Regions from separate parts of the Hymenobacter sp. GOD-10R genome, predicted to be linked through region 4. Evidence: riboswitches for the same ligand, from Rfam matches in the RefSeq annotation. Region 4 holds a riboswitch; each other region holds the start of a gene.

Region 1 (5,401 bases), 2.0 Mb from region 4:
TGGACCGCGTGTACAACTACCTAGACAAGTCAACACCAGCCGAACTCGTTGATAAAAAGACGAATGCTGCCGTTAATACCCGCGGTAAATTTAACCCCGATGCCATTATCAAGCCCGGCGATTTCCGCCTGACCAGCTACGAGTGGGGCGTAACGTACTCGGGCATGCTGCTGGCTGGCGAAGTGACCGGCGACAAAAAATACACGGATTACACCTTCAGCCGCCTGAAGTTCCTCTCGGAGCTGGCGCCGTATTACCGCGCTTACCAAACGGCCAACCCGCAGAGCCCTACGCCCATGCGCGGCTTCATGAACCCGCACGCGCTGGACGACGGCGGCGCCCTCACGGCCTCCATGATCAAGGCGCAGCGGGCCGGCCTTTCCGCCGACTTACGTCCGCTGATTGACAGCTTCGTCGGCTACATCATGACTAAGGAATTCAAGCTGTCGGATGGCACCCTAGCCCGCAACCGCCCGCAGCCCAACACGCTCTGGCTCGACGATATGTACATGGGCCTGCCAGCGCTGGCGCAAATGGGCAAACTCACCGGCGAGCGGCGCTACTACGACGAGGTGGTGAAGCAATTCACGCAGTTTTCGCAGCGCATGTTCGACAAGGAAAAAGGCCTCTACATGCACGGCTGGGTGCAGGATATGGCCGTACACCCCGAGTTTCACTGGGCCCGCGCCAACGGCTGGGCGCTGCTGACGAAAGTTGAAATCTTAGACGTGCTGCCCGAAGATCATCCGGGTCGGGCCACTATCCTAGCGCAGTTGCGCGCCCACGCTAATGGCCTCGCCATGCGGCAGTCAGGCACGGGGTTCTGGCACCAGCTGCTCGACCGCAACGATTCGTATTTAGAGACCTCCGCCACGGCAATTTATGCCTACGCCATTGCCCACGCCATCAACAAAGGCTGGCTCGACGCCAAAGCGTATGGCCCCATGTCGATACTCGCCTGGAATGCGGTGAGCACCAAGGTAAACGCCAGCGGGCAGGTGGAAGGCACCTGCGTGGGTACGGGCATGGGCTTCGATCCGGCGTTCTACTACTACCGGCCGGTGAACGTGTACGCAGCCCACGGCTACGGCCCAGTCATTCTGGCGGGTGCCGAAATCATTCGTCTGCTCAAAAACCACCCATTTGACATCAACGACAGCTCGGTGCAGATAACTAAGTAGCCCTACTACGTTTTCCTAGCCACTCTACTCCGAAAAGCCTCTGACCGATTTGGTTGGGGGCTTTTTTATGCGGATAATCACCAACTTCTTCCACTAATTCGACCTCTTGTGTGTTAGTATTCAAGAGGAAATTAGCGCACGTAGTTACGCGCGAGTGGTTACAGAATAGAATGCGACCAGCCAACGTTCTTACGGTAGGCATGCTGCTTCTGCGCGAATGCCTCTTTGCTTGACACCATACGACTAACGCCTTAAAAGCGTATTTTCCACGTGATGAATCTCAGTCTGCCCGCGTTTTCTTCGGTTCTACTTATGGCGGCCGTTCCTGGCCAGCAAGAACACTTGGTTCCGCTGCTGATTGTCTTTGCCGTCTCGACGTTCCTGGTGGTAGTGGTGGCGGTGTTTACCCTGATTCGGCTCCGCAAAGACGTCAACCGACGGCTGAGTGAGTTCAACCGCCGCGGCGCCCGCCCCAAAACAGCCCGCCGTATCGCTCCCACCGACCCGAACCAGTGGCAACCGTTTTCGATGCCGGTTCTTCCCTTCTGGCAACAGCTTGCACTGGGCGCCGGGACGCTGTTGGCCTGCGCGGTGGGCGTGTGCGAGTTGCTAGCGGGCGCTACCATCCCCCAAACCCTAGCTCCGGTGGTATTACCACTGCTTTTGCTGCGGCCGGCTCCCAAGTCGACGGTGCCTCGCAGCCTGTGGGCTGTAGTAGTCGGGTGTTTCGCGGCGGCTATTCTGTTGCTGGGCGTCCTCTCGTTGCGCCTATTACTGCGGCAGGCGTAGCGCGGCACGGCTGAAGACTTTTGTTGCGGTGGAAGGCAGAAGGCTAACTATCCTAGCTTCCGCATGCCTCTTGCTGAAAAGACGACTACTGCGGAAGCTGTATCTTGTGGCCGCGCCGATAGCGCCGTACTTCACCAACCGACTCATTGCCAGTCCTTTTTATGAAATTTTTAGCTTCTCCCCTGCGTACGCCAGCTTTTTACACGTTGCCAACGCGCTACTTTCTAGGGGGTATAGTGGCTGTACTTATGAGCTGTCAACAAGCAAAACCGGTTACCGCTGATGCGCCCCAAGCGGCGACGCCTGCGGAAGCCACGATGCCAGCCCAAGCGGCGGCACCAACGGAAACAGCAGCGCTCACGGAAGCCGCGGCTCGTGCAGCCATAGCGCGCTACGTGAAAGCTCAACCCAACGCAAACCTCTACGTGGTCGATTCGGCAAGTGTCGTCGATATCGATACGCAATGGCAAGTGCTGGTACCCCGCACCGACTGGGCAGGCCGCATGCCCAACCGCGCTGCTTTCGAAGTGGACAAAAAAACTGGCAATGTGCGGACGCTGATGGTAAAATAACCTAGGTTCTTCTACTCCAGTTTTAGGTTTATCTACAACGCTGCCGAAATCTAAAACGCATTATTATCTACGCAAGCATTTAGATGCTAAGCAGTAATCAGGCAAAAAAGAACGTCATGCTGAGCCGGAGCAAAGCATGACGTTTAAAAGAAGGCTTCTTGCGAAAGCTAGCCCCGCTACACCGGAAAACTCAGCCGGCTAATGGGTTGATAGTGGGTGAACTCCAGTTCGGGAGCCAAGTAACCTGCGCGCACCGGCTCTTCCTTGAGCAGATCGGTGCTGAGATACTTCTTGTTGCTGTCGCACAATAGCGTTACCACAGTAGCATCGGGGCCGAGGATAGCTGCTTGCCGGATGGCACCAATCACGTTTGCCCCTGATGAAATACCGACGGCTAGGCCTAGCTCGGTAGCTAGCTTTTGCGCCACTAGAATAGCATCGCCATCATTTGCCTGCACCACCTCGTTGAGTTCAGCGAGCTTCACAATGGCGGGAATGAACTCGTCCGAAATGCCCTGAATACGGTGCGAACCTACTTTGTAGCCGGTAGTTAGCGTCGGCGACTCGGCTGGCTCTAGGGGGTGGATACGCACATTTGAATTTTGGCTGCGCAGGTAGCTGCCCACCCCCATCACCGTACCGCCCGTGCCCACGCCAGCAATGAACGCATCGGGTACGCGACCTAGCCGCTTCAGTTGCGCGCAGATTTCCACGCCGGTAGTTTTGGCGTGTGCTTTCGCATTGAAGCTGTTCTCAAACTGCCGGGGAAGAAATATATCGGAGCGGGAAGCAGCAATTTCTTCGGCCAACGCAATGCTACCCAAGAAACCACCCTGCACTTTGCTAATCAGCGTAATCTCGGCACCTAGGCTCTTGATGATGTTCACCCGCTCAGCGCTCAGCCAGTCGGGCATGATGATGCGTACGGGGTGGCCCAGCGCTCTGCCGATGGCGGCGAAGGCAATGCCAGTGTTGCCGCTGGTGGCCTCCACAATCGTGTCGCCGGGCTTAATTTCACCGTTTTTGTACGCCTCTTGCAGAATGTACAGAGCCATGCGGTCCTTGAGGCTGCCCGTCAGGTTGTAGTGCTCGCACTTCACGAAAATGCGGCCCGGCTGGCCTTGGTAGCGATAATGCAGCTCCAGCATAGGCGTGTTGCCAACGAGGTGCCAGAGGTGGTTGAATTTTTCTTCCAGCTCCGGCGAAAGACAACAGCCGTTTTTCGATAGCGAAGTCGCATAGTTTTCTAGGCTAGCTACTTGCGGCACTTTGAAATGTACAGCAGTTGGGCGCCGAGCAGCACGAGCACCAGTCAGGAACGAAGAAGATACGGAACGGGGAGAGCAAGTAGCAACAGACATAGCAGCGGAATACGAGGGGTTTACACGTTTGACAAACGCCTCCCTTTTCCCGTATGCACTTGATCAAGAAAGCTTACCGCAAGAGCATAAAAAAAGCCCTTCCGATAAGTCAGAAGAGCAGCACCGCGTGATGAGCATCTTATAACTTATCTTCTCCTAAGCTGGCCACAGCCGACTTAGAACAGGATTTAGCACCTGGTATTCCTACTGGTTGCTAAGGCTTCATAGGGCCTGTCCCTCCGCCTTTCTTGATAAGTGCTCCGGTGAAGGAGCGCATCGCAAATATAGAGGGCGAAAAACAGTATGCAAGGCCTAGCGTCGAAAAAAGCAGCTTTTTGCCAAGATTATGTTATTTTCTTAAGTCCTGATCTTGAACAGCTTGTAGGAATGCGCCACGGCACGTTCGGCGTAGAACGACCTGTAGGGTTACAGCTAGCGCTATAACCCTACTAATTAGAAAAGCCGTTTCTTAGGTATGGTATGGCGCAAATGGCGCAGGTGCCGAACACGCTGTCGTGTATTCCTACTCATCATTGGGTTGACATTTTTATAAAAAATTATTTGCAATCCTCAATCTTACTAGTTTACCTTTGGCGCAATCAATCCCTTCTCGTTGAAGGATGGTTTTTATACAGAGGCGTGGAGAGACAGGCTCGACGATACGCCGACAACCCCCGGAATACCCGGAACGGTGCCAAATCCTGACCATATAAAAACAAGTTGCCGTGGATCACTCCCAACAACTCTGCACTCAATCTTCTATGCTCGTTGCTTCGCAACGTGGCTGTTGTGGTATGTCCGCAACAGCTGTCTGTATGAGCATGGCTGGTTGTATGGGTTGTTGTTGAGGCTGATTGCCCCCGCTTTTCCTTTTTTGCCATCATTCTCTCACAGAAGAACTGCTTTCTGCTGAGGCGTCCTGCATCTTAACAAGATTTGTTAGGACCGCTACGATCATGCCTTTTGCTTGGTAAGTTCTTGTCTGTGGAAGATCCATCGCGATATACTAGCGGAAAAATCCTATTCCGCCTCTCTTTGCTTCTTTGGTGTGGCTTGAACAGAGCTATTCAACACGTGAACAAGCAATCAGTAGCGCAAGAAGGCAAGCTAGAAACAGGAAAAGCACAAAACCCCTACTTTCTATAGATTATCTAGGCAACTACCTTCCTGGTATAGTCAAAATTCCTTCTTCCGTAAGATTACCTCTTACCTAGGCTGGATACCGCTCTTGAGCGGACCTAGGGCTAGCCATGTCTAGCCTACTTAAACCCCAGCACAACTTACTTGTGCTGAGCGCATTCACGCATTGCAGACTACGGAGCGCTACCATGCCTCCTGCTACAAGAAGTTGCTACTAAGCTAGTGACTTGTCGCTGCTCTCCTACCCTTTCCAAGCTATGTCAATCATCATGAACCAGGTTCTGAGTGAAGTTTTTGCGGCCAATGAGTCGCTGTTTATTGCTCCCAACGACACCATCACGACTGCTACCCCAGTCGC
Region 2 (5,401 bases), 2.9 Mb from region 4:
GCTTCAATGGTCGTTTCAATACCGGAAGGCAGCACCGTCACCTTGTCTCCTTTGCGGTACGAGCCGCTCTGAATCCGGCCAGCGTAGCCGCGGTAATCAGGCAGTTCATCCGTCTGAGGACGAATAACATACTGCACCTGGAAGCGCGACTCTTGTACGTCGGCCTCTTGGGTGGTCGGTACGCTTTCGAGGTACTCCAGCAAGCTAGGTCCGTTGTACCACGTCAGGAAGGCCGAACGCTCCACAATGTTGTCGCCGTGTAGGGCGCTGATCGGAATAGCCTTTATATCAGACAAGCGGAGCTGCTTGGTAACCTCAGCGTAATCGGCTACAATCTTATCGAACACTTCCTGGCTGTGCCCAACCAAATCCATCTTGTTCACGGCCAGCACGAAGTGCCGGATGCCAAGTAGAGCCGCTACCATCGAGTGACGACGCGTTTGCTCAATCACGCCCAGGCGCGCATCGACCAGCACGATGGCTAGGTCGGCGTTTGAAGCGCCCGTCACCATGTTGCGGGTGTACTGCACGTGGCCGGGCGCGTCGGTAATGATAAACTTACGGCGCGGCGTGGTGAAGTACTTGTACGCCACATCGATGGTGATGCCTTGTTCGCGCTCGGCGCGCAGACCGTCGGTGAGCAGGGCTAGGTCTACGGTGCCGTGCACGGTTGGCTTGTTTTCAAGCGCCGCTAGGATATCCAGTGACACTGAATCACTGTCATATAGCAGGCGCCCGATGAGCGTACTTTTGCCGTCGTCAACGCTGCCGCAAGTAATAAAACGAAGTAAATCCATTTGGTGGTCTATTGATTTAGCGAGTAGTCGACTCCGTGAGCATGATAGCTAGCTCACGAAGTCACTAAATCACATTTTTAGAAATAGCCGTTACGCTTACGATCTTCCATCCCGGCTTCCGAGATGTTATCATCGAGACGGGTAGCACCCCGCTCGCTGACTTTCGCCAGAAGCAGGTCTTCAATAATATCGTCGATGGTGCTAGCGTCGCTCTCTACAGCAGCCGTGCAAGTCGAGTCACCCACGGTGCGGTAGCGTACTTGGCGCTTTACTATTTCGTCGTTTTCGTCTAGTTGCAGGTGCTCGCTTAACCCGAGCAGCTGGCCGCTCGGCAGCACCACACAGGCGCGCTCGTGGCCGAAGTAGATGCTCGGCAAGGCAATATTCTCGCGCTGAATGTAGCGCCACACATCTAGCTCGGTCCAGTTGGAAATGGGGAATACGCGCACGTTTTCCCCCTTCTGAATTTTGCCGTTATAGATGTTCCATAGCTCGGGGCGCTGCCGCTTGGGGTCCCACTGGCCGAACTCGTCGCGCACGGAGAAGATGCGTTCTTTGGCGCGCGCTTTTTCCTCATCGCGGCGAGCCCCACCGATGCAGGCATCGAACTCAAACTCTTCGATTACATCGAGCAGCGTGTACGTCTGCAAGGGATTGCGACTCGGAAATTTACCGGTCGCGTCGCGTAGACCGCGCTGCTTGATGGTGTCTTCTACTTTGCGCACGATGAGCTTTTCGCCCAGGCGGGCAGCTAGCTCGTCGCGGTAAGCCAGCACCTCTGGGAAGTTATGCCCAGTGTCAACGTGAACCAAGGGAAACGGGAAGCGCCCCGGACGGAAAGCCTTTTCAGCCAGACGCGTTAGTACAATAGAATCTTTGCCACCCGAAAATAGCAGTGCGGGGCGCTCAAACTGCCCGGCTACTTCCCGCATAATGTGGATTGCTTCGGCTTCTAGGCGGTCGAGGTAATCTAAATGAGAGGTACTCATGCAAATTGTTGCTTTAACCTGTGCATCGGCCCTACTCCTGTGAGGAAGCTAGGCCGACGACATTGAGAGGTAAACCAAGGCTAGCTTGGCAAATTGAATTAACAAGAGGAGTTAGTTGCTCGGGGCAGGCGTGGTGCTCGTAATAGGCTCCACCACCGGGTCCGGCCCATCGTGGGTGCCGTGGGTATGCAGGCCGCACTCCTTCGCCGACTGGTTTTCCCACCACCAGCGCCCGGCGCGGAAGTCTTCGCCGGGCTGAATAGCGCGGGTGCAGGGCGCGCAGCCAATGCTCACGAAACCTTGCTTGTGTAGCGGGTTCACCGGAATGCCATGCTCACGCACATAGTCCCAGCATTGGTCCCACGTCCAGTCGAACAGCGGGTGCACTTTGATAAGCTGGTGCGCCTCGTCCCACTCTACATTATGCATGCCCTGGCGGTTGGCCGATTGCTCGGCGCGGATACCCGTAAACCACAGGTGCTGACCAGCTAGTGCGCGATTCAAGGGCTCTACTTTACGGATGTAGCAGCACTCTTTGCGGTTTTCTACGCTTTCGTAGAAGCTGTTAGGTCCTTTTTTGAGCATCAGCTCCTGTACGCTCTGCTGATCGGGGAAGTATGTTTCAATTGGCTTCTCGTACTTCAGCAGGGTCTTGTTCCAGGTCGAGTAAGTTTCCTGGAAGTTACGCGCGGTGTCAAGTGTAAATACTTTCACCGGCAGATCATTCGTAAAAATCAGATGACTAATTATCTGATCTTCAATCCCGAAAGAAGTTGAGAAAACAGCTTTATCGGGAAAAAGAGAAGCGGCGTAGGTGAGTATTTCAACAGCACTACGTCCGGCTAATTCTTGGCGCAGGTCGTTGACCCGGTCCTCAGATGGTAGTTGCATAAGCAGAAGAATTCAGGGATTTGGGAGGGCTAGCTCCGATTTTGCAGTAGAACCAACGGATCGGCGCAAACTTCAGCCTACGTTGAGTGGCTACTGCGGTACGTTGCGTAAGACCTTTGTGGTCATTACCAGCGTGTTAAACCAAGAAAAAGGAGAAAAGATGCGCGAAACCTTCTTAACCTCGCATAAGCCCAACCATGCACGTGCCACAACATCCATGCTGTACGGATGCAGAGGTGGTGGGGTGGGCGGCGGGGTTCAGCAAGAATTTCACGGCTGTGTTGTTTTTATATGATCAGGACTTGGCACCGTTCCGGTATTCCGGGGGTTGTCGGCGTTTCGTCGAGCCTGTCTCTCCACGCCTCTGTATAAAAACAATCCTTTTGTCAGAAAGATTGAATGGACGCAAAAGTAATAGCCATTTCTTAATAATCATAACTTATATACACACTGCTTGCGTGCTTCACCACAGGTTTTTACGCAGTAAGCTCGGCAGATTTATAATTTAGCTAGGTTCTCGCCGTACATTCGCGCGGTTTTTACGCTGTTTTTCACGAATGTCCTTCACGCTACCGGCGGAACTTCACGCCCACTCCACTCCTTTCTATTTCTACGACCTAGCCCTGCTGGAGCAAACCCTCACGGCTTTGCAACAAGCCGCTAAGCCCCGCGGCTTCCACGTGCACTACGCCCTAAAAGCGAACGTCAACTTGCCCGTGCTGGAGCGTATCCGGCAGCACGGCTTGGGCGCCGACTGCGTGAGCGGCGGCGAAGTGCAACGCGCGCTGGACGCCGGCTTTGCGCCTCAAGACGTGGTATTTGCTGGCGTAGGTAAATCGGATGTGGAGTTGAACCTAGCCCTAGCCGCTGATATCTGGTGCTTCAACGTAGAATCGGTGGAGGAGCTGGTGGTGCTCGATGCGCTAGCTGGTGCCCAGAACCGGCGCGCCCGCGTGGCACTGCGCGTGAACCCTAACGTGGATGCACACACCCATCATTACATCACGACGGGTCTGGAAGCCAACAAGTTTGGCATTAGCTTATCCGACTTGCCGAGCGTGGTAGCTCAGCTGCCTTCGTTGCCCAACATTGAGCTGGTTGGGCTGCACGCGCATATCGGTTCACAGATTACGAATCTGAGTGTGTTTGGCGAACTCAGCCAAAAGCTGAACGAACTGCAAGATTGGCTGCAAGATCAAGGCTACTCCCTCCCCCACCTCAACGTGGGCGGCGGCCTCGGCATCGACTATCAAACGCCTGACAAGAACCCTATCCCGGACTTCGAAACCTACTTCCGGACCTTCGAGCAGCACTTGGTGCGGCGCCCCGGCCAGAAGGTGCACATGGAGCTAGGTCGCGCGGTAGTGGCGCAGTGCGGTACGCTCATCAGCCGCGTGCTGTTCGTGAAGCGCAGCCAGCAAACGCAGTTTGCTATCCTCGACGCCGGTATGACCGAGTTGATCCGTCCTGCGCTCTATGGCAGCCACCATCACATCCAGAATCTCAGCAGCCAAGGTGCCGTGCAGCCCTACGACGTGGTAGGCCCTATTTGTGAGTCGTCCGACCGGTTTGGGCAAGAGGTGCTGCTACCCGAAACCAAGCGCGGCGACCTTATTGCATTGCGATCGGCGGGAGCTTACGGCGAGGTAATGTCGTCGCATTATAACCTACGCGAAAAGGCGCCAGCATACTACGCTTAGCCTAGGTAGCTAGGTCATAAATGCTTCGGTCATCCTGAGCAGAGCGAAGAACCTTATCGCGTTGAAACGATAATCGTAGTTACGATTCGTTCTCGCGTGATAAGGTCCTTCGCTCTGCTCAAGATGACAGATAAATCAGTGGATAGCACTGATTTACCAGTAGATCGTCCACTTGCCTAGGGTTTCATGCTGGGTGAAGTAGCGCAGCATCCACTTGCGTTCTTCCTTCAACTCGCCTTTCACCAGCATCGCTGGGTGTTGCACGAGCAAGCTACCTAGGTAGGGCTCCTGGCGAGTGTCAGGTAGCATGATGAGGTTGCGGCGCCATGTCTCATCGGCTTCGAACTGCGTTTCGCGGTGCAGGTTTTCATTGCCATCGTAGAGCGAGACGGGCAGCTTGCCTAGCTCAAATGCTAGAGACGGCAGCAACTCGTTGTACACAAGTACGGTACGACTCGCGAGCTTATGCTGGCGCAAAAATTCCGCGAGCGGGCGGCTGCCATTGAAAGCTAGTTCGTTCTGGTCCATGATGGGCTTGGCAGTGAGCAAGAGGGCGGCGGTGAATACCACGGTTGCGGCCAGAATGCGGGGAGCTACTCGTACTTGGTCCCATAGTGTTAGGAGGAGCACCAGCACAATCACCCCAACCGCCGGTCGCAACACCGTCAGGGGGCTCATTTCCAAAGGGATGCTTGGGAAAGCAGTTAGCAGCACCGGCAGCAAGCACAGCACCGCCAGCAGAAAGCCGTAGAGCGCCACAATACCCACATACCAACGAAACAGCACGGCGTCGGTGAGGCGACCTAGGTAGTACACCGTCAGCAAGGCCACGCCGGGGAAGATGGGCAACACGTAGAGCAGCAGCTTTGACTTCGAGATGGAGAAGAAAATCAGCGGCACTACTACCCAAAAAATGAGCACGTTGCGCCACTGTTGCGGCAGCTCGCGCCAAGGCGTGCGCACCGCCCGACTAATCAGCGCCACCGACCACGGCAAGCTCGTGGCAGGCGCCAGTACCACGTAA
Region 3 (5,401 bases), 520 kb from region 4:
TGCCCGAACCGAGCAGACCCGCAGCCACACCCACGCTGCGCGAGGCATCGTGCACGTGCACCACCGGACCGGTGTAAGAAGGCGCAATCTTAACAGCCGTGTGTAGGCGCGAGGTGGTGGCGCCACCAATGAGCAGCGGCGTTTTCAAGCCGCGCTTCTCCATTTCGGCTGCCACGTATACCATCTCATCCAGGGAAGGCGTAATCAGGCCGCTCAAGCCGATAATATCGGCGCCTTGCTTCTGCGCTTCGTCCAGAATCTTCTCCAGCGGTACCATTACTCCTAGGTCCACAATGTCAAAGTTATTGCAGGCTAGTACCACGCCCACGATGTTCTTACCGATGTCGTGCACGTCGCCTTTTACAGTGGCTAGTAGGATCTTACCGGCGGTCTGGCGCTCCGTGCCTTCTTTTTCGGCTTGCAGATACGGTTCTAGATAAGCCACGGCTTTCTTCATCACCCGCGCTGACTTTACGACTTGCGGCAGGAACATCTTGCCCGCGCCAAACAAGTCGCCGACCACGTTCATGCCGGCCATTAGCGGTCCTTCAATCACGTCGAGGGGGCGGCCAACCTGCTGGCGTACCTCTTCTGTGTCTTCGTCGATGAATTCGGTAATGCCTTTCACCAGCGCGTGCTTCAAGCGCTCGGCTACGGGTAGGCTGCGCCATTCGTCAGCTACAACGACGGCTTTATCCTTCTGCTTAACGGTATCGGCAAAGTTCACGAGGCGCTCGGTGGCATCGTCGCGGCGGTTGAGCAGCACGTCTTCGCAAAGCTCCAGCAAGTCCTTCGGTACGTCATCGTACACAGCTAGCTGACTGGGGTTTACAATGCCCATGTCGAGACCAGCGCGGATGGCGTGGTACAGGAAAGCTGAGTGCATGGCCTCCCGCACAACGTCGTTGCCGCGATACGAGAAGCTGACGTTGCTCACGCCACCGCTGGTGCGGGCACCGGGCAGGTTCTCCTTGATCCAGCGTACGGCATTAATGAAGTCAACCGCATAGTTGCGGTGCTCTTCAATGCCAGTGCCAACGGTCAAGATGTTGGGGTCGAAGATGATGTCGGTGGCTGGGAAGCCGACCTCGTTCACCAAGATGTCATAGCTACGCTTACAGATTTCGATGCGGCGCTCGTAGCTGTCCGCCTGACCGTCTTCGTCGAAGGCCATTACTACCACGGCAGCACCGTATTGGCGCACAGTGCGGGCCCGCTCCTTGAACATCTCTTCGCCTTCTTTGAGCGAAATCGAGTTTACGATGCTCTTGCCTTGCACGCACTTTAAGCCAGCTTCCAGTACGCTCCACTTCGAGGAGTCGATCATGAGGGGCACGCGGGCAATATCGGGCTCGGAGGCAATCAGGTTGAGGAAGGTCGTCATGGCCTGCTCCGAATCAAGCATGCCTTCGTCCATGTTAACATCAATAACCTGTGCGCCGCCTTCCACTTGGGCGCGCGCTACAGCCAGAGCTTCTTCGTAAGCACCTGTGCGGATAAGGCGGGCGAAAGCGCGCGAGCCGGTTACGTTGCACCGTTCGCCTACGTTCACAAACAGGCTGTTATCATCAAACCCGAAGGGCTCCAAACCGCTCAGGCGCGTAACCGCGGGTATTTCGGGCAGCGGCCTAGGTTTGTACTGATCTACTAGGCGGGCTAGCTCGCCGATGTGCTGAGGCGTAGTGCCGCAGCAGCCCCCAATGACGGTTATAATGCCATCTTGTAAGTAGTTCTCCACCACGTCGGCAAATTCCTGCGCAGATTCGTCGTAGCCGCCAAAAGCGTTTGGCAGACCAGCATTTGGGTAAGCCGAAATGTGCACGTCCGAAATGCGACTGAGCTCCTGTACATACTGCTTAAGCTGGGCGGCACCTAGGGCACAGTTTAGGCCCACACTCAGCAGCGGTAAGTGGCTGATAGAGTTCCAGAAAGCCTCTACCGTCTGACCCGAGAGTGTACGACCGGAGGCATCCGTGATAGTACCGGAAATCATGATGGGCACTACACGGCCGCCTTCATCGAAGAACTTCTGCACCGCAAACAGTGCCGCCTTGGCGTTGAGCGTATCGAAGATCGTCTCGATCAGCAAGGCATCGACGCCGCCATCAATCAGGCCGCGCACTTGCTCGTGGTAAGCAGTGGCTAGCTCATCGAAGGTGATGGCGCGGAAACCAGGCCGGTTTACGTCGGGCGAGAGAGAAGCCGTACGGTTCGTTGGGCCAATAGCACCAGCCACGAACCTAGGTTTACTTGGGTTCTTAGCGGTGTACTCGTCGGCGGCATCACGAGCCAAGCGAGCCGACTCATAATTAAGCTCATACACAACGTGTTCCAGTGCATAGTCAGCCTGAGCGATGGTCGTGCCACTGAATGTGTTCGTCTCCACCATATCGGCGCCGGCCGCAAAGTATTCTGCGTGAATACTGCGGATAATGTCGGGCTGGGTGAGGCTTAGTAGGTCGTTGTTACCGCGTAGCGGCTTGGGATGATCCGCGAAGCGGGTGCCCCGAAAATCTTCCTCCGTCAGCGGATAGCGCTGAATCATAGTACCCATCGCGCCGTCGAGCACGAGGATGCGCTGTTGGAGGATGTCGTAAAGCGGGGAGTCGGGACAGGCTATTTTCATGGTTCTCCTTCTGAAAGTCGGCGTACTGGTCGAGCCTATCCAGAAAGAGAAAACTGCGGGTGCAGGTTCCGTACTTATCTTCTTCGGTCCATTTTTTTTGCCGAATGGGAGTTGGCACCTTGTTTCACTCAGGTTGCCAAGACGTCGCAGGGCCCAGTCCCTCAGTCTTTCTGGATAAGTATCAAGGCAAAGATACGTTAGAAGTGTGGAAAAGTAAATGCAGCATGAAACAGGAGCTTAGTGCTGCATCCAAGTAAGCCGTAGCGGGTGTTTTTACCAGCGCTCTACTGCGTTATTTTAACGTTAGCTGCAATGTCCAGGCTCCATGTCGTCTTGGCACAGCAAGGACTTTATTACGCATGCAACTGCACAGCAGAGAGCCCCGCTACGGTTGCGTTGAACAACACAACCGTAGCGGGGCTCCCTAACAAGGTAAAAGGGTAAGCTAGCTTTTTAGGCTGTCTAGTCCTTTTTGACACAATTAGGGACGGTTTTGCCTTCCTTCTTCTTGGTGCCTTCTTGTTCATAACCTTTCCAGCACGGATCTTTTTCTTTCTTCGAGGCGGATGCTTTTTTCTCAGCCATGATCGGTAGGAATTAGTAAGTGGGTGAGTGAGGTACGCTTAGTGACTGAAGAAGGCTTACGGTTTGTTGAGCTCACTGTTCAACTTTCACGTAAAAAGCCAACCTTTTATAGGCTCACCGCTTTTAAGGGAGTCACCTAGCCCACCTGCGTGCAGACTAGCGATGATGGAGGCCAAAAATTATTTAAAACATTCGTGTAGCTACATGGTTCTTGGCAGTCAGAAAGCAGTGATTAACTGACGCATCTGCTTCCACTACACTGTATGACACAATCAACCAAGCTTTTCACGCCCTTCACGATGGGCGCTCTTACGTTGCCCAACCGCTTTGCCATGGCCCCCATGACGCGGAGCCGCGCTAACAACGAAGGCAACGTACCCACCGACTCGACGGTAAAATACTACGAGCAGCGCGCCTCAGCCGGCCTGATCATTACCGAAGGCTCGCAGGTTTCGCAGCAGGCAGTGGGCTACATCTTCACGCCGGGCATCTACTCGGAGGAGCAAGTAGCTGGCTGGAAGAAAGTAACCGATGCCGTGCACGCTGCTGGTGGTCGTATCTTCATTCAGCTGTGGCACGTGGGCCGCATTTCGCACCCATTCTTCCACAATGGCGAGCTACCCGTAGCCCCTTCAGCTGTGCAGCCAACAGGCGTAAAAGCCTTCACGCTCAACGGCCAAGAAGAAATTCCGACTCCGCGCGCGCTGGAAACACAAGAAGTGAAAGCCGTTGTGGAAGACTTCCGCAAAGCTGCTGAAAATGCCAAGAAAGCTGGTTTTGATGGTGCTGAAATCCACGGCGCCAACGGCTACCTAATCGACCAGTTCATCCAAGACGGCTCCAACCAGCGCACCGACGAGTACGGCGGAAGCGTAGAGAACCGCGCCCGTTTTGCCCTCGAAGTGGTGAAAGCCGTATCGGACGTGCTCGGCGCGGACCGCACCGGTATTCGTCTGTCGCCAACGGGCGTGATGGGTGGCATCAACGACACCGACCGTCTAGGTACGTTCAGCTACGTGGTGGAGCAACTCAACCAGTTCAACCTCGCTTACCTGCACGTGATTGAGGCGCTGCCTGGTCACCCAATGGCGGCCCAGCCCGGCCAGGAGAAAGTAGCCCCAACGCTGCGTAAAATCTTCAACGGTCCGTTTATCCTGAACGGCGGCTACACCCAAGAAACTGCTGAGGCTGCTCTGGAAAACAACGAAGCAGACATCATTGCCTTCGGTGTGCCGTTCATCTCGAACCCTGACCTAGTAGAGCGCTTCCAGCAAGGAGCGGCCCTGAACGCCCCCGATCAAGCTACCTTCTACGGCGGCGATGATAAGGGCTACATCGACTATCCGTCGTTGGCGGAAGTTGAGCAGGCTACGCAAGATATCGTGGAGAAATAGCCTCCACAATCGTTGCCTAGGTAGCTGAAGGATCTGCTACACACCAAACAAGAAAGCCTACTGCTCGCACCAGTAGGCTTTCTTGTTTGGTGGCAATTGGTCAAGCCTAGGTTATGGCGAAACCTTTTCTCTAAAAGCGAATCTGAAACTGAAGTAGGAAGGCACAACTTTTTGGCCTTGCTCCGACCTTCTCTAGGCTTCTGCGTACGCCTGTTCAACCAACCACCTAGTTGACATGACTACAGAACAGAACGAACCACGTCCTACCAATAGCGAACTGAACACGGGCTCTATGCCTTACCCAACGAGCCAGGAGGACATGAAGAGCAAGCCGGATTCGGACTTGTCGAACTACCAAGCCGCTGGCAAGCTCACCGGTAAGGTGGCCCTCATCACGGGTGGCGACTCCGGCATCGGTCGGGCCGTGGCTATTGCCTTTGCCAAGGAAGGCGCCGACGTAGCCGTGATATACCACGAAAACGCCAGCGACGCCGACGTAACCGGCCAAGCGGTGAGAGCCGCCGGGCGGAAGTTTCTGTCCATCCAAGCGGATGTGCGCTCGGCCGACGCCTGCCGCAATGCGGTGCGTCAGACTTATGAAGAGCTAGGCGGCTTCAACATCTTGGTAAACAACGCCGCTTACCAGATGGGCTACGAAAACTTCGAAACCATCCCGGAGGAGAACATCCACCGCACCTTCGATACCAACATCAAGGGCTACATCTTCATGGCGCAGGCGGCCATTCCGTTCCTGAAAGAAGGCGACTCCATCATCAATACGGGGAGCATTGCGGGT
Region 4 (5,401 bases):
TGCTGGTAGCCATTACCCCCGGCGGTGCAGGCATTGCTGAAGGAGCTTTTCCGCTCTTCTTCGGCCGCTTTATCGGCACGGCCACCATGACCAACTTCGTCATTCTGTTCTACCGCATCGTGACCTACTACCTGTACTTGGTGCTAGGTGCCGTCTTTCTCCCCCGCTGGGTAGCCCGGGTTTTCAGCCGCCCAACGACTCCAGCAGCAGAGTAAATTCTCTGACAACTTATCATCTTGATCCATACAAGAACGTCGTGCTGCGCTGGTCGTAGCACGACGTTCTTGTATGAAGCTCAGCACCTAGCTTACTTTAGCGGCGGGCTGACCACATATTGCTGAATGAATTCCGACATAGCCGCCGATTGGTAATCACGGTTGCTCTTTTTGCGGAAGCCGTGGCCTTCATCTTTGGCCATCATGAACCAAGCATCGTTGCCATTTTTCTTGAGGGCAGCTAGCATCTGCTCGGCTTCGGTGTAGGGCACGCGCGGGTCGTTGTGACCTTGCACGATCATCATGGGCTTGGTAATCTTCTGCACGTTGTTGAGCGGAGCCGTTTTCTCGAAGAAGGCGCGCATGGCAGGCTGGCGTTCATCGCCGTACTCGGCCCGGCGCAAGTCTTGGCGGTAGGGCGACGTGTTTTGCAAAAAGTGACGAAGTTGGAAATGCCTACGACATCGATGCCGGCGCGGAGCCGGTCGTTGAAATGCGTCATACAGGCCAGCACCATGTAGCCGCCATAGCTGCCGCCATACACGGCCACGCGGCTAGGGTCGAGGTCTGGCTGGGTGGCAATCCAGTCGAGCAGCTTGCCGATGTCCTGCACCGAATCTTCGCGCTTCATGCCGTTGTCGAGGGCTAGGTAGGTTTTAATTCAACTGGCCTAAATCGGCATCGTTTGAGCTGAAGCGGTAATTACCTAGGCTAGCTCAGCCACAGCCATGAGCACAAAAAAGCCTTCCTGCATGCTGCAAGAAGGCTTTTTTGCTGTTGTTCAAAATTTGGCGGTGCGGCGCTAGCTTAGTCGGCTTCGAGCATCATTTGCGAACCGTCAGGAGCTTTCAGCGTGATTTCGTCTTTGGTTAGGTTTACCACGTCGAAAGCCAGTGAGTTCGGTGCACCATCAGGAGTCAGCGTGATTTTCTTACCAGCCTGGTCGAAGGTGTACTTGCCTTGCATCGACTGCGCAGGCGAGGTCATGTTGAAGTTGCCGTTGGCGTAGAAACGCAGCTCTGTCTTCTTATCGGCGCTGGTTTGATCCACCTTTTCGCCAGTGGCATTCGTTTCCTTGTCGGTTTTCCAAACTTTGCTTTCAGTACCGTAGAGCAGGTTGGTTTCGCCTACTTTGTTTTCCTGCTTACAGCTAAAAGTAAACAGCGATACGAGCATCAGCAGGCTAGCTAAGTAGCGCAAGGGAGATGACATGGTTTTCATGCGGATTAGGGGATAAAGTTAGGGAGAGAGAAAAGGGTACAAATGACACGCAACTGCCAGTTGCAAACAGCTACGCAGATGGGCTTCATACGATGAAGACCGCCTAGGGTTAATGATGGTCCTCAGCCGTTTATCTTGCAGCAACTTAATTGCTAGGCTCGCGTAATATTCCCCAACAAGGCTATAACTGGCTCTATTACAGTCCAGCTGCCTTTCCCCTTACCCTAAACCGGCCTACACCATGGGACTATTTGATTTTTTGAACAAAGGCGAAGAGAAGCCAGTTCAGCCAGCTGAGAAGCCTGCAGCCGGCGCCACAGATTTCTTCGGCAACGCGGCTCAACCAGCTACGACTACCGCCGCTCAAGGCACCTCTTACACTATTGTAAGCGGCGATTCTCTCTCGAAAATTGCTAAAAACCATTACGGCGACGCTAGCAAATGGCATCAGATTTATGATGCGAACAAGGCTATCATCGGCGCTAACCCTGATCATATCGAGGTAGGCCAAGTGCTTACACTCCCCCAACTCTAGTTCATGCCTTTTTTGCGCAAAAAGGTAGAAAGACGCCGTACCATTTTGGTGCGGCGTCTTTTTTTGTTGACCCAAGCTATTTCTGCTGATTTCCAACTAAGCATATCGCCGAGAAAAAATCAACATTTTTTTCTCGTTCGCTTGCATTATTGAAAACCAGCTGTACATTTGCCTTCACCAAACAGGTACTCCTCCGTTAGAGACGGAGTAGTTTTCTTAAGATTTATACAGAAGCGGCGAGAGATTAGGCTCGAAGACCCGCTGGCAACCATCGATCATCGAAAGGTGCCAATTCCTGCCCACTCAAAATTAAAGTGGGAAATATAAGTTGAGTACCATGAAAAACTCCTCGCTTACCACTTACTACCCATCATCTGCCGCCGCTGCTAACGTATGCCCCGGCTCGCCGATGAACCTGTACGCTCTGGCTTCGGCCACCGACTGCTCCTGCGCTTTGCTTTCTAGCCCAGCAGTCATGCGAATGCGAATGCGCACTTGTGGCGCGTGTTGTAGCTAGGCTACGCCCTAGCTTTCCCCCGCTTCTCCCCTAACTGTATTGCTGCTAACGCCTTCTGCGCGCGGCTACTTAGGTCACTCTGCTCCGCCAACGCTTGTTTTGGCTTTGGAGCAGCCCACAGCGGGGCATTTGTGCACTCTGAGTTGCACTTTTCTAATTGTCTTCAAAAACCTCCTCTTCAATACTTCTCTCAATCATGTCAACGCAAAACCTCCACTTCGAGACCCTTCAACTTCACGCTGGTCAGCAGCCCGATCCTACTACTGGTGCTCGTGCTGTACCCTTGTATCAAACTACTTCGTACGTATTCAAGAATGCCGAGCATGGTGCTAACCTCTTCGCCCTGAAAGAGTTTGGCAACATCTACACCCGTCTGATGAACCCCACAACAGACGTGTTTGAGCAGCGTATAGCCGCGCTGGAGGGTGGTGTAGCTGCGTTAGCAGTAAGCTCCGGTCAAGCGGCGCAGTTCATTGCTCTGAACAACATTCTGCAAGCTGGCGACAATTTCGTGAGCACATCTTTCCTGTACGGTGGTACTTACAACCAGTTCAAGGTAGCGTTCAAGCGCTTAGGTGTTGAGGCTCGCTTCGCTGACGGCGATAAGCCTGAGAGCTTTGAGGCGCTAATTGACGAGAATACCAAGGCTATTTATCTAGAAACCATCGGCAACCCTAGCTTCAGCGTTCCAGATTTCGAGAAGATTGCAGCTATTGCCGAAAAGCATGACCTGCCGCTAGTAGTTGATAATACCTTTGGCGCGGGTGGCTATTTGTTCCGTCCCCTGGAGCATGGCGCGCACATCGTTGTAGAATCGGCGACTAAGTGGATCGGTGGTCACGGTACCAGCATCGGCGGGGTGATTGTGGATGGCGGTAAGTACGACTTCGGTAATGGCAAATTCCCGCAGTTTACGGAGCCGAGCGAAGGCTACCATGGCCTTGTATTCAACGACGTATTTGGCAAGAATGGCCCCTTCGGCAACATCGCCTTTATCATTCGGGCCCGGGTAGAAGGTCTGCGTGACCTAGGTCCTTCGATCAGTCCCTTCAACTCTTGGCAGTTGCTGATTGGCCTCGAAACCCTGTCGCTCCGCGTAGAGCGCACGGTGGAGAATGCCCTGAAAATTGCTACTTGGCTGGAGCAGCACCCACAGGTAGAAAGCGTAAACTACGCCGGCTTGCAAAGCAGCCCTTATTACAATATGGCGCAAAAGTATCTGCCCAAAGGTGCCGGTGGCGTATTGACCTTCAGCATCAGAGGCAGCAAGGATACCGCAACGCAATTCATTGATAATTTGAAGCTGGTGAGCCACCTAGCAAATGTAGGTGATGCTAAGACGCTGATCATTCAGCCTTCGGCTACTACGCACCAACAGCTATCGGAGGAAGAGCAGCACGCTGCTGGCGTAACGCCCACCCTCCTACGCTTGTCGGTAGGTATCGAGCACTTCGAAGACATCAAGGCTGACTTATCGGCCGCTTTCGATGCCGTAGCCAACGCTGCTACGCCCGACGAGTCAGAAAGCGCTCTGTTGCAGCCTGAAGTAGAACACGCGCAGCCGCTGGAAGTCTAAAGAGGAGACATAGGAGGGCGCGCTGCCTTAGAGGTGCGCGCCCGTCTTTCCACTTGGCTGCCGTTTGCGGGTAGTAAAGTTGGTTTTTTGAGAGGGACCAAACCTAGCTATCCTTCAGTAGTTTCAGGTTGAACCAACGCTGGCGAAAGTCAATTCAGGGGTGGGTTAACAATCTGCCAGCGTTTCGGTTCAACCTGGACTATTGAAAAGCTTTTTTGTTTTTGTGATGAATGACCGAGAGCCAGCTTTTTAATCTTCCTACACCTTTACAGCTCGAAAGCGGGGCCACGCTATCAGCTGTGCAGGTTGCTTACCACACCTACGGAACGCTCAATGCGGCCCAGAATAATGTGGTCTGGGTGTGCCATGCCCTTACCGCTAACGCCGATGTATTGGCGTGGTGGCCCGGTTTATTCGGTCCAGGCTACTTGTTTGATCCGGCCGACTATTTCATTATTTGTGCTAACGTAATCGGTTCGTGCTACGGTTCTACAGGGCCGCTTACGCCTGTTTCGGAGGGTAGCGAACCGCTATATCATGTGTTTCCGCTGGTGACCATCCGCGACATGGTAGCCGCGCACGACCAGCTCCGACAGCACCTAGGTTTCACGAAGATTCACACGCTGATCGGTGGCTCGCTCGGTGGACAACAGGCGCTAGAGTGGGCTATTCAGCAGCCTACAATATTCGAAAACTTGGTGGTGCTTGCTACCAATGCACAGCATTCGCCGTGGGGCATTGCCTTCAACGAGTCGCAGCGCCTCGCCATTCAAGCCGACCAGACCTACTACTCAGCGACGCCGGAAGGCGGTCAGCGAGGTCTGAAAGCCGCTCGTGCCATGGCGCTCCTGAGCTACCGCAGTTACGAAGCGTATGGCACTACGCAAGCCGAAGTAGAGGGCGAAAAGCTCGACCATTTTCGGGCTAGCTCTTACCAGCAGTATCAAGGCGATAAACTCGTCGCCCGCTTCAACGCCTACACGTACGTGACGCTTTCCAGAGCCATGGACGCGCACAATGTAGGCCGCGGGCGTGGTGGTTTGGCTGCCGCTCTTCGGCATATTCAGGCCCGCACGCTCGTAATTGGTATCACCTCGGATGTGCTATTTCCGCCCGCGGAGCAACAGCTACTCGCTCGCCATATCCCGACGGCGCAGTACGTGGAAATGGAGTCGCACTTTGGGCACGATGGTTTTTTGATCGAAACTGTACAAATCACGCGCTTTCTGGAGCGCTTTTACGCGCGTAAGCTGGCGCATTCTTAAAAGCTAGCTCAAGTCTAGCTTCTTACTGACTTCATCCCTAGGACCACTTCGGCAACTTAGTAAAACTAAGCG

Evidence for each region. Region 4 has a riboswitch for S-adenosylmethionine ahead of SD425_RS03095 (O-acetylhomoserine aminocarboxypropyltransferase/cysteine synthase). Riboswitches for the same ligand answer to the same signal wherever they lie in the genome.
Region 1: it holds a riboswitch for S-adenosylmethionine, as region 4 does, so the genes downstream of both, SD425_RS11020 (cysteine synthase family protein) here and SD425_RS03095 (O-acetylhomoserine aminocarboxypropyltransferase/cysteine synthase) in region 4, are expected to answer to the same signal.
Region 2: it holds a riboswitch for S-adenosylmethionine, as region 4 does, so the genes downstream of both, SD425_RS18185 (phosphoadenylyl-sulfate reductase) here and SD425_RS03095 (O-acetylhomoserine aminocarboxypropyltransferase/cysteine synthase) in region 4, are expected to answer to the same signal.
Region 3: it holds a riboswitch for S-adenosylmethionine, as region 4 does, so the genes downstream of both, metH (methionine synthase) here and SD425_RS03095 (O-acetylhomoserine aminocarboxypropyltransferase/cysteine synthase) in region 4, are expected to answer to the same signal.

Annotation. Positions count from the first base shown of each region.
Region 1 covers NZ_CP141184.1:2,741,959-2,747,359, reverse strand. Annotated here, with positions in the region: gene SD425_RS11035 (glycoside hydrolase family 88 protein) at 1-1,181, shown strand, start outside; gene SD425_RS11030 (hypothetical protein) at 1,494-1,970, shown strand; gene SD425_RS11025 (hypothetical protein) at 2,219-2,542, shown strand; gene SD425_RS11020 (cysteine synthase family protein) at 2,719-3,903, opposite strand; SAM riboswitch class I at 4,047-4,161, opposite strand; SAM riboswitch class I at 4,528-4,619, shown strand; gene SD425_RS11015 (hypothetical protein) at 5,301-5,401, shown strand, end outside.
Region 2 covers NZ_CP141184.1:4,574,028-4,579,428, forward strand. Annotated here, with positions in the region: gene SD425_RS18175 (sulfate adenylyltransferase subunit 1) at 1-797, opposite strand, end outside; gene cysD (sulfate adenylyltransferase subunit CysD) at 875-1,786, opposite strand; gene SD425_RS18185 (phosphoadenylyl-sulfate reductase) at 1,898-2,677, opposite strand; SAM riboswitch class I at 2,962-3,052, opposite strand; gene lysA (diaminopimelate decarboxylase) at 3,235-4,377, shown strand; gene SD425_RS18195 (glycosyltransferase family 39 protein) at 4,531-5,401, opposite strand, start outside.
Region 3 covers NZ_CP141184.1:230,207-235,607, forward strand. Annotated here, with positions in the region: gene metH (methionine synthase) at 1-2,626, opposite strand, end outside; SAM riboswitch class I at 2,698-2,807, opposite strand; gene SD425_RS00965 (hypothetical protein) at 3,089-3,211, opposite strand; gene SD425_RS00970 (alkene reductase) at 3,475-4,605, shown strand; gene SD425_RS00975 (SDR family oxidoreductase) at 4,841-5,401, shown strand, end outside.
Region 4 covers NZ_CP141184.1:751,198-756,598, reverse strand. Annotated here, with positions in the region: gene SD425_RS03120 (lysylphosphatidylglycerol synthase transmembrane domain-containing protein) at 1-215, shown strand, start outside; gene SD425_RS03115 (alpha/beta hydrolase family protein) at 308-649, opposite strand; partial or broken gene SD425_RS29975 (alpha/beta hydrolase family protein) at 700-846, opposite strand; gene SD425_RS03110 (hypothetical protein) at 1,023-1,436, opposite strand; gene SD425_RS03105 (LysM peptidoglycan-binding domain-containing protein) at 1,678-1,971, shown strand; SAM riboswitch class I at 2,192-2,301, shown strand; gene SD425_RS03100 (hypothetical protein) at 2,335-2,466, opposite strand; gene SD425_RS03095 (O-acetylhomoserine aminocarboxypropyltransferase/cysteine synthase) at 2,685-4,064, shown strand; gene metX (homoserine O-acetyltransferase MetX) at 4,295-5,329, shown strand.